One region of the Saccharothrix saharensis genome, then DNA from elsewhere that is predicted to be linked to it. Evidence: riboswitches for the same ligand, from Rfam matches in the RefSeq annotation. Region 1 holds a riboswitch; each other region holds the start of a gene.
The links. Region 1 has a riboswitch for cobalamin ahead of FHX81_RS35720 (CbtB-domain containing protein). Riboswitches for the same ligand answer to the same signal wherever they lie in the genome.

Region 1 (3,543 bases):
CGGGCGACGAGCACGGCGATCACGACCTTGCCGCCGACCAGGGTCAGGTAGAAGCCGAGCAGGAACGCCACGCCGGCGGGCGGTGACGTGCGCCAGGCGGTGATGGTGAGGGGGCCCAGCGCGGTCGCCCACGCGATCCACGGGTGCGGGCTGAGGAGGTTCACCAGCACGGCACGGCGCAGGGCGAGCGCGCCGGAATCGTCGGACCCCCTCGGTGGAATCGCAGCAAGGGTTCCCCTGGGCGGCGACCCCTGCGAAGCGTGGCGGTCGGGCGGCGGGGGCGGTGCGGTCAGGGAGGCGGAGCGGGCGTCGCGGACGGTTCGGACGCCGCTCCACACGACGAACACCGCGCCCACGACGCCCAGCACGCCCAGCGCCCGTGCGGGCAGGCGGTCCAGCAGGAGCAGCGTCACGGCGACCACGACGGCGTCGGAGAGCAGCGGGGCGCAGGCGGTCAGGGCGCCGGCCCGCCGGCCCGAGCGCAGCGCCGACGTCACCACCAGCACCAACAGCGGGCCCGGGCTGATGCTCGCGGCCAGGCCGAGGGCCAGTCCCCACCCCAGTGCGTCCACGGCGGCAGACTAGGTCACGTGTCCGAGTTCGCCCGAGTCCTGGCCACCCTGCGGCAGATCCGCGGCCTCAGCCCGTTCTTCGCCCTCGACGTCGGCCGGCCCGACGAGAGTTGGCACGACGGCGAAGCCCTGTTCCGCGGCCCCGCGCTGCCCGACGCCCTCGACCGGATCGCCGCCCGCTACCGCACCGGGGAACGGCGGGTCGCCGCGTCGCTGTTCTTCCTCGGCTACACCGCGCGGGTGCTGAGCCCGGTCGTCGCCGCACGCGCGGTCGACGGGGTCGCGCCCGACATCCGGCCCGGCAACCTGTGGTGGCGCTACACCCCGGAAGGGCTCCAGGTCCGGCTGAAGGAACCGGTCGCGGGCGTGGGCATCGGCGAGTCGCTGGAGCCCGTGGTGGAGGCGGTCCACGGCCTCACCCCGGTGGCGCGCGGCCTGCTCTGGGGCAACGCCGGGTCGAACGTGGCGGGCGCGTTGCGCACGATCAGCCGCGGCGGCGTCGACTGCGCGGTGCTGGCCGACGAGCTGTTCGCCGACCCGCCGCTCAAGGGCACCGGCGAGTTCATCCCGTTCCCCGGCGAGGTGGTGTTCCGGCGGCGCAGCTGCTGCCTGTACTACCGCCTCGACGGCGGCGGCACGTGCGGCGACTGCCCGCTGCCCCGACCCACCCCGCCCCGCCGCTGACCGCGTGAGGAGCACGACAACTCGTCTGGTCGGTTGTGCCGGCCCGCGATCGACATCTACGGTTCGCAGCGCCGCAGTGGACGGGAAGCCGGTGTGAATCCGGCGCGGTCCTCGCCACTGTGACCGGGGAGCCAACCCGCCGAGAACGTCACTGGTCGCGCACGGCGGCTGGGAAGACGCGGGGACGGCGTCGATCCGGGAGTCAGGAGACCGGCTGCGGCACGAGTTGTTGTTGACCTTCCACGAGGTATGGAGGAGGCCGTCATGACGAGCCCCGCGCACTCCCTTCCCGTCCCCATCCCCAGATGGGCCTACGCCGTCGCGCTGGTCGCGCTGGTGGTGACCTGGCTGGTCCTGCAGGAGAACGGCATCGCGCTCGGCCACGCCGCCGAGACCGTGCACGAGTTCTTCCACGACGGGCGCCACGCGCTCGGCGTCCCGTGCCACTAGGCGCGGCGGCCGTGTCGACGGACGAGGGCCTGACGTACAAGGGCCTGACGTACAAGGGTCTGCTGGCGCGCGGTGTCGGCGCGGGCGCGGTGTCCGGGCTGCTCGCGGGCCTGGTCGGCGTGCTGGTGGTCGAAGCGCCGATCCGGGCGGCGCTCGCCGTCGAGCAGGCGCGGCCCGCCGAGCCCGGCGGCGGTCACGAGCACGGCGAGCTGTTCAGCCGCGGCACGCAGGTGGTCGGCGGTGTGCTCGCCGCGGTGGTGGTGGGCGTGGCCGTCGGCGCGCTGTTCGCCACGGCGTACGCACGGTCCCGGCGCTGGTTCACGACCGAGGCGCCGTTCGTGCGGGCGGTGGCGCTGTCGGCGGCGGCGTTCGGCGCGGCGGCGGTGCTGCCCGCGGTGAAGTACCCGGCCAACCCGCCCGGGGTGGGTGCCGCGGACACGGTGGAGTACCGCACGGTGCTCTACCTCGGGCTGATCGCGGCCGGGTTGCTGGTCGCGGTCGGGGCGAGCGCCCTGGCCTCCCGGCTGGGCCGGTGGTCGCCACCGGTCCGGGCGACCGCGGTGGCGCTGGCCGCGGTGGCGGCGGTGGTCGTGCTGCTGGTCGTGTTCCCGGCGACACCGGACACCGTGCCGTCCGACGTGCCGGGCGGCCTGCTGTGGGAGTTCAGGCTGGCCTCGCTCGCCGAGACCGCCACGTTGTGGCTGGGTCTCGGCGTGGTGTTCGGCCTGCTGGTCGACCCGGCGACGCGGCGGGCGGAGGCGTCAGCGGTCTAGCAGCGGGGCGAGCGTCTCCCACCGCACCCCCACCAGGGACTCGCGGAACACGCGGCGCTCGCCCCGCTCCACCGGCACGTCGCACGGCACGACCAGCACGGTGCAGCCGGCCGCCACGGCGGACGCCACGCCGGTCGGCGAGTCCTCGACCGCGACGCACCGGACGGGGTCGACGCCGAGCAGGCGGGCGGCCTTCAGGTACGGGTCGGGCAGGGGCTTGTTGCGGCGGTCCACCTCGTCGCCGCACACCGTGACGTCGAACAGGTCGCGGCCGATGGTGTCCAGCGCGACCTCGGTCAACCGCCGTTCGGTCGACGTCACCAGGGCCATCGGCACACCGGCGTCGCACACGGCGCGCAACGCCTCACGAGCGCCCGGCCGCCACGGCAGGCCCGCGCGGAACAGCTCCTCGGTGCGCCTGCTGATCCACGCCGCGCCGTCGAGGAGGTCGGAGTCGGTCGGCACGACACCCGCTTCGGCGAACAGCAGCCCCATGGTGCGGGCCGTGCTCGAACCGACCATGGCCTGCCTGGTCGCGAGCGACAGCGTCCCGCCCAGCTTCTCCACGAACTCGTTGAGCGGGATGTCCCACAGCTTCTCGGAGTCCAGCAGCGTGCCGTCCATGTCCCACAGCACCGCGTCGACCGTCATATGCACCTTTCGAGTGATCATGGGAGTCCCGGGCGGGTCACCTGTTCGGCGTAATCATCCCGCAGTGGTGTGAACGGATCCCCACGACGTCGCGCCCCGGCCGCGGCAACCGTGCGGCCCGGCCCCGAGTCGACCGGGCGAAGATCTCGTCACACCTCCTCGGCCTGGGAAAACATCCGGGAGGAAGTCAACGGGCCGGGGTGTCGCACCCCTCGTACCGTGCACGAGGAGGACGTGGTCGGCCGGTGCGCCGGGTGAAGGCCGCGTAACACGAACCGACATGCGCCAAGCCTACGGCGTCGGGTGTGCGGCGGTGGTCGTAGTCTGGCCGCGTGACCGATCCGGACCAGGCCGCCCAGACCCCCTTCGACCCCAGCGAACCGCTCAACAACCCGATCATGGTTGCCGCGTTC
Region 2 (3,543 bases), 5.5 Mb from region 1:
CAACGCGGTCGGCGCGTTGCCGATGGCGACCACCGCGCCGTCCAGCTTGTCGCCCCACAGCTCCAGGGCCGCCGCGCTGCGGGTGTTGCCCAGCTCGGCCGCCAGTCCCGGCACGCGCGGGTCGCCCAACGCGCACACGACCTCGTTGTCCGCGGGCAGCCGACGCCGCGTCACGCCCGCCGCGACCATCTGCGCGTCGCACAGGATCGGCGCGCCGGCCAGCAGCGCGGCCCGCGCGTCGCGCACCACGTGCGGCGAGAAGTCGACGTCCGACACCAGGTCGACCATCCCGCAGGCGTGGATCATCCGCACCACCACCCGGGCCACGTCCGACGGGAACCGCGCCAGGTCTGCCTCGGCGCGGATGGTGGCGAAGGAACGGCGGTAGATCTCCGCGCCGTCCTTGACGTAGCTGGTCACCTGATCTCCTCGTAGGCGTCGCCGGTCGCGACGAACTCCACCACGTCGCCCGCCGGTCGCCCGCACCGGCGTCCGCAGCCCGACCAGTGCGCCCGGCCCGGCGCGGTCCGGGTCTCGACCCAGCGGGCCGCGTCGGCGCGCACGTCGGCCAACGACTTCGCGCACCCCGGCCGGCCGGTGCACGCGCTGACGCCGTGCCACGGCGAGTCCGGCGAGGTGAACAGGCCCGCGGTGTCGCTACCGGCGGGCAGCACGACGCTCCGCCACGGCGTCAGCCGCACAGGCACGCCGGCGAGCAGCCGGGCGTCCCAGCGCCCCAGCGGCACGCCCGCCACGACCACCGGACCGCGCACGCCGGGTGCGACGGGCGTCACACCCGGTTCGATCCGGGCGTCACCCGGAACGCCCAACGCCGCCGTGATCTTCCGCACACCGCCGTCCACTTCGGACAGCCGCCACGCCTCGCCGCGAACCTCGCCGAACACCCGCGCGGCGGTCACCACCGCCGCGACCGGGTCGGCCACGCGCAGCCCTGAATCGTGGCCTGCCAGGAACAACGCGTCACCGACGAGCCCGATGTCACCCGCCAGGCCGCTGACCGCGCCACCCACCGTGACCAGGAACCGGCCGGGCAGGGACGCCAGCTCCGGCACCCGGCACAACGCGGCGTCGATCGCGTCGACCAGCGCCTGGTTGTCCTCCAGCGGCGCGGCGATGATGTTGCGCATCCGCTCGTGCGTCATCGAGGGCAGCAGGCCGGCGTCGCGCAGCCGCGCGCCCAGCTCGTGCTCCGCCCCCGGCGCCAAGCCCCTGATCTGCAGGTTCGCCCGCGAGGTCAACTCCAGGACGCCGTCGCCCAGGTCGATCGCGGCGCCCCGGAGCACGTCGACCTGCGCCGCGCTCAACGTCCCGCCGGGCACCCGCACGCGCGCCAACCCGCCGTCGGCGGCCTGGTGCACGTCGACGGCTCCGGGGCAGGCGTCCGGGCGAACTCGCTCGCTGGGCATGGATTGGATGCTAACTGCCGTTAGGGTGACCTCCGAACGGCGAAGCAGCAGGAGGAAGCCGGTGTGAATCCGGCGCGGTCCCGCCACTGTGACCGGGGGAGCCCGGGAGTCAGGAACTCCGCTCGCCGTCCCCTACGACCGGGGCGAGGACCCCCGAGGGATGGAGCCCGCACGTGATCCTGCTGTTGTCGACCTCCGACACGGACCTGCTGTCCGCCCGCGCGAGTGGCGCCGACTACCGCCTGGCCAACCCCGCCCGCACCGCCGTGGACGACCTCCCGGCGCTGGTGGACGGCGCCGAGCTGGTCGTCGTGCGCATCCTCGGCGGTCGCCGGATGTGGGAGGAGGGGCTGGACTGGCTGCTCGCCCGCGGCCTGCCGGTCGTCGTGCTGGGCGGTGAGCAGAACCCGGACGCGCCGCTGATGGAGCTGTCGACCGTGCCCGGCGGTGTCTGCGCCGAGGCGCACGCGTACCTGGCGCACGGCGGCGCGGACAACCTCGCCCAGCTCCACCGCTTCCTGTCCGACACGGTGCTGCTCACCGGTCACGGGTTCGCGCCGCCGGAGCCGACGCCCACCTGGGGCCGGCTGGAGCGGCGGGACGAGGTCGAGGGGCCGACCATCGCGGTGCTGTACTACCGCGCCCACCACGTGGCCGGGAACACGGCGTTCGTGCACGCCCTGTGCGACGCCATCGTGGCCAAGGGCGGCCGCCCGCTGCCCATCTACTGCGCCTCGCTGCGTGCCGCGGAGGCCGAGCTGCTGGCCGAACTGGGCACAGCCGACGCCCTGGTCGTCACGGTCCTCGCGGCGGGCGGGACCAGGCCCGCCACCGCGTCCGCCGGTGGCGACGACGACGCGTGGGACGTGGGCGCCCTGGCCGCCCTCGACATCCCCGTCCTCCAGGGCCTGTGCCTGACCAGCAGCCGCGCCGCGTGGGACGAGAACGACGACGGACTGTCCCCGTTGGACACCGCCACCCAGGTCGCGATCCCCGAGTTCGACGGCCGGATCATCACGGTGCCGTTCTCGTTCAAGGAGGTCGACGAGGACGGCCTGACCGTGTATGTCGCCGACCCCGAACGCGCCGCCCGGGTCGCGGGCATCGCCGTGCGCCACGGCAGGCTGCGGCACATCCCGCCGGCCGAACGGCGCATCGCGGTGATGCTGTCGGCCTACCCGACCAAGCACTCGCGGATCGGCAACGCGGTCGGCCTGGACACGCCGGCCAGCGTCGTGCGGCTGCTGGCCGCGATGCGGGAGCGCGGCTACGACATCGGCGACGAGCTGCCGGGCGTGGCCGACCTCGACGGCGACGCGCTGATCCACGCGCTGATCGCCGCGGGCGGCCAGGACGCCGACTGGCTCACCGCCGAGCAGTTCGAGGGCAACCCCGTGCGGTTGCCGGCGGCCCGCTACCGCTCGTGGTACGCCACCCTGCCCGAGGACACCCGCCACGAGATGGAGCGGCACTGGGGCGAGGCGCCCGGCGAGCTGTTCGTGGACCGGTCGAAGGACCCCGACGGCGAGATCGTGCTCGCCGCGCTGCGCTCGGGCAACGTCGTGGTCATGGTGCAGCCGCCGCGCGGCTTCGGCGAGAACCCGATCGCGATCTACCACGACCCGGACCTGCCGCCGAGCCACCACTACCTGGCCGCCTACCGGTGGCTGGAGGACGAGTTCGGCGCCGACGCCGTGGTGCACGTGGGCAAGCACGGCAACCTGGAGTGGCTGCCCGGCAAGACCGTCGGCATGTCGGCGGGCTGCGGGCCGGACGCGGCGCTGGGCGACCTGCCGCTGGTCTACCCGTTCCTGGTCAACGACCCCGGTGAGGGCACGCAGGCGAAGCGGCGGGCGCACGCCACCCTGGTCGACCACCTCGTGCCGCCGATGGCCCGGGCCGACAGCTACGGCGACATCGCCCGGCTGGAGCAGCTGCTGGACGAGCACGGCACCATCGCCGCGATGGACCCGGCGAAGCTGCCGGCGATCCGGGCCCAGATCTGGACCCTCATCCAGGCCGCCAAGCTCGACCACGACCTGGGCATCTCCGACCGGCCGCAGGACGACGGGTTCGACGACCTGATCCTGCACGTCGACGGCTGGCTGTGCGAGGT
Region 3 (3,543 bases), 7.5 Mb from region 1:
GCGAACCCGTGCCGTCACTTCCGCGCCTCCGCGACCCGCCGGCGCGCCAGCACGACCGCGAGCACGCCACCGACCAGCAGCAACGCGCCGACCCACAGCATCGGACCGACCTGGGCGCCGGTGCGGGCGAGCGGGTCGCGCCGGCTCGTCACGGCCACCACCGCCGCTGCCGTCGTGGTGCTGGTCGCGGTGGTGTCGGACGTGGCCGTCGCGGCGGTGGTGGTGGTCGTCGTCGTCGTCGTGTCCGAAGTGGACGACGTCGGCGACGTGCTGGTGACCGGGCAGTCCAGCACCGGCGCGCCGGAGCGGCCACCGTCCGCGGTCAGGTCCACGAAGTTCACCCCGACCAGGCCCAGCACGCCCTGCGCGCTCGCCCGCAGCGACGTGGCCTGCGTGAACCCGGTCCGGTCGAACGCGATCGCGCCGCGAGCGGCCTCCGGGGCCGAGCAGTCGACCTGCAACGACCGCAGGAACGCGGTGGCCTCGTCGGCGTCGGCCGTCCGACCGCCCGCGCGCAACGCCTGTGCCGCGAGACCGGTGCTGTTGGCGTTGCCCTCGCCGGTCGCCTTCTCGTCGAGGAAACCGCCGCTCGCCTGCTGGACGCCGTGCAGCCAGTCGAGCGCCTTGCCCGCCGGGTCCGTCCGGTCCGCCGCCAGCAACGCCTGCACGACCATCGCGGTGGCGTCCACGTGCGACACGCACGGCGTCGCCTCCAGGATCAGCGGGAACCCGCCGTCCCCGCACTGCGTGCCGGCCAGGTAGTCCACCGCGGCCTTCGGCGCGCCCCGCCACCGGTCCAGCGCGAGGACCGCGAACGCCTGCGTGAAGCCGTTGGAGTAGTCGCCGTACTGCGACTTGTCCTGGAACCGTCCGTTCGGCGCCTGCAAGGCGGTGAGCCCGGCGATCAGGTCGACGCCGCCGAACGCCGTCGGGTCCTGGCCGCGCACCTGCGCGGCCAGCGCCAGCTTCGCGTGCGCGCCCGCGAAGGACTGGGCGGGGTCGCCGTAGCTGAGGTAGTCGGCGAGGACCTCCGGCTCGGCGAGCCAGGCGGCGGCCCGGTCGGAGCTGTCGGACGCGACGCCCGCCGCCGTGAACGCGAACAGCGCGTCCAGCGTGAGGCCGTGGTCGGGGTAGGCGACGCCGTCGAGGACGGTCTCGAAGTGGTCGCCGTCGACGAGCTGCCGGGCCAGCCAGCCCGCGGCCGCGTCGCCCACGTCGGTCGTCGGCCCCGCGGGCACCCGGCTCTGGGCGGCGGGGGCCGACACGAGGGCGGCGACCGCCGCGGCGGCGAGGACAGCGGCGGTCCGTCTCAACGACATGGTCGACCTTTCCGGGGCGCGAGGCGCGGGCGGACCCCGGACAGCCGTGAACGACTTCCCCCGGGCTCCGACCCGTTGACCTCGACGGTGTCGGGAGCGTGGCACGCGCGACGGGTGTTCGGGCTCGTCCCGGCCGGGACCTACCGTTGCGGGTCAGCGCCGGATTTCGACCGGCTTCCCCCGTTTCACGCGCGATTGCCGATCGTCTGTCACCGACCCCGGCGTGTCAATCCGCCTCTGGCGCGATGCTGCTCACCCCTACGTACGGTTACCGTCGGGCGATTCGATCTGGGGAAGAGGGGTGTTCGATGACGACTCTGGCGTCCGTGCGCGACGGCTTGGTGGCGTGGGTCGCACGGCGTTCGGCGACGCGGTGGGTGTTGGGCAAGATCGGTTCGCGGGCGTTCGCGCTGCTCCCGGACCGTGCGCTGGTTCCGCTGAAGCGGGACGGGGTGGTGCCGGTCGCCGAGCTGGAGCGGATGCGGGAGGCCGGCGCGGTGCACCGGATCCCGGTGCCGTTCGGCTTGCGCGTGTGGTTGGTCACCGGTCAGGACGAAGCGAAGAAGGTGCTTTCCGACACAGGCGCGTTCAGTAACGACTACGCGCGGCTGGGCGCGGCGGTCGGTCGGCTGGAGCAGTCGCCCGGTGGCCTCGGCTTCGCCGACCCGCCCGACCACACCCGGCTGCGCAAGCTGCTCACGCCCGAGTTCACCATGCGCCGGCTGTCGCGGCTCGTGCCGCGCATCGACGCGATCGTCACCGAACGGCTCGACGCCATGCAGGCCGCGGACGGGCCGGTCGACCTGGTCCAGGAGTTCGCGCTGCCCATCCCGTCGCTGACGATCTGCGAGCTGCTCGGCGTGCCCTATGAGGACCGTGACCGGTTCCAGGAGCTCGCGGCGGCGCGGTTCGACCTGTTCGGCGGCGCCGGTCAGGCGTTGGGCGCGATCTCGGAGTCGCTGTCCTACATGGAGGAGATCGTGCGCCGTGAGCGCCGGTCGCCGGGTGACGGGCTGATCGGCTCGATCATCCGCCAGCACGGCGACGACGTGAGCGACGTGGAGCTGGCCGGGTTGGCCGACGGCGTGCTGACCGGCGGGTTCGACACGACGGCGTCGATGCTCGCGCTGGGCGCGATCGTGCTGCTGAAGGACGACGCCGCGCGGGCGGCGATGCGTGACGACGACGCGGCCGCCGCGCCGTTGGTGGAAGAGCTGCTGCGGCACCTGAGCGTGGTGCAGGTGGCGTTCCCCCGGTTCGCCCGGCACGCGTTGCGGGTGGGTGAGCAGCAGATCGAGGAAGGCGACGTGGTGGTGGTGTCGCTGTCGGCGGCCAACCGCGAGGAGGCGTCCGACTTCGACGCGGGCCGTGCGGCGTCGTCGCACCTGGCGTTCGGCCACGGCGCGCACCGGTGCGTCGGCGCGGAGCTGGCCCGGATGGAGCTGCGGGCCGCGTACCCGGCGTTGCTGCGCCGGTTCCCGAACCTCCGGCTCGCCGACGCGCGGCCGGCGTTCCGGACCGCGTCCATCGTGCACGGGGTCGACTCGCTGTTGGTCCACACGCGCTGAGCGTTGAACTCAGGGGTCCTGGACGTAGGACTCACGGGACCTGGATGTAGGACTCTCGCGGGGGTGCTGCATCCAGGTCGGGATCTTGAAGTGCTGCTTAACGCGTCGTCATGGGGTTTCACTTTTCTTGAAGTCGGTCATGGGGGACGGTGGTCCCGTGATCGGACGCGGCGTGATGCGGATGGGTGCGCTGGCCCTGCTGTGGGGCTCGGTGTTCCTGTGGATCGAGCTGGCCCTCACCGGACTGTCGCCGACGTCGATCACGGTGGGCCGCTGCGCCCTCGGTGCGGTGACGCTGCTGGTGATGGCGCGGGTGAACGGCCAGCGGCTGCCGCGCCGGCTGTGGGGGCGGCTCGTGGTCGCCGCGTTCTTCTGCAACGCCCTGCCGTTCCTGCTGTTCGCCGTCGGTCAGCAGACCGTCGACTCCGGTGTGGCCGGTGTGCTCAACGCGACCACCCCGCTGTTCTCCCTGATCATCGGGTTCGCCCTGGGCACGGACGGTCCCGTCACGCCGGTTCGGGTGCTCGGCCTGCTCGTCGGGTTCGCCGGCGTGACGCTGATCTTCGCCCCGTGGGAGGAGGCGGGCCTGCTGAGCCTGAGCGCGCTCGCGCTGCTCGGCGCGGCGGCCAGTTACGCGGTCGCGTTCGCCTACATGG

Region 2: linked by a shared signal. The riboswitch ahead of cobN (cobaltochelatase subunit CobN) and the one ahead of FHX81_RS35720 (CbtB-domain containing protein) in region 1 are both predicted to bind cobalamin.
Region 3: linked by a shared signal. The riboswitch ahead of FHX81_RS01140 (prenyltransferase/squalene oxidase repeat-containing protein) and the one ahead of FHX81_RS35720 (CbtB-domain containing protein) in region 1 are both predicted to bind cobalamin.

What each region holds. Positions count from the first base shown of each region.
Region 1 covers NZ_VFPP01000001.1:7,834,575-7,838,117, reverse strand. The annotation lists gene FHX81_RS35730 (LysE family translocator) at 1-572, opposite strand, end outside; gene FHX81_RS35725 ((2Fe-2S)-binding protein) at 591-1,256, shown strand; cobalamin riboswitch at 1,306-1,489, shown strand; gene FHX81_RS35720 (CbtB-domain containing protein) at 1,521-1,706, shown strand; gene FHX81_RS35715 (CbtA family protein) at 1,718-2,479, shown strand; gene FHX81_RS35710 (HAD family hydrolase) at 2,468-3,130, opposite strand; gene FHX81_RS35705 (PAC2 family protein) at 3,463-3,543, shown strand, end outside.
Region 2 covers NZ_VFPP01000001.1:2,290,592-2,294,134, reverse strand. The annotation lists gene FHX81_RS09150 (precorrin-8X methylmutase) at 1-420, opposite strand, end outside; gene FHX81_RS09145 (hypothetical protein) at 417-1,427, opposite strand; cobalamin riboswitch at 1,439-1,566, shown strand; gene cobN (cobaltochelatase subunit CobN) at 1,601-3,543, shown strand, end outside.
Region 3 covers NZ_VFPP01000001.1:376,160-379,702, forward strand. The annotation lists gene FHX81_RS01140 (prenyltransferase/squalene oxidase repeat-containing protein) at 15-1,319, opposite strand; cobalamin riboswitch at 1,412-1,551, opposite strand; gene FHX81_RS01145 (cytochrome P450) at 1,628-2,887, shown strand; gene FHX81_RS01150 (DMT family transporter) at 3,069-3,543, shown strand, end outside.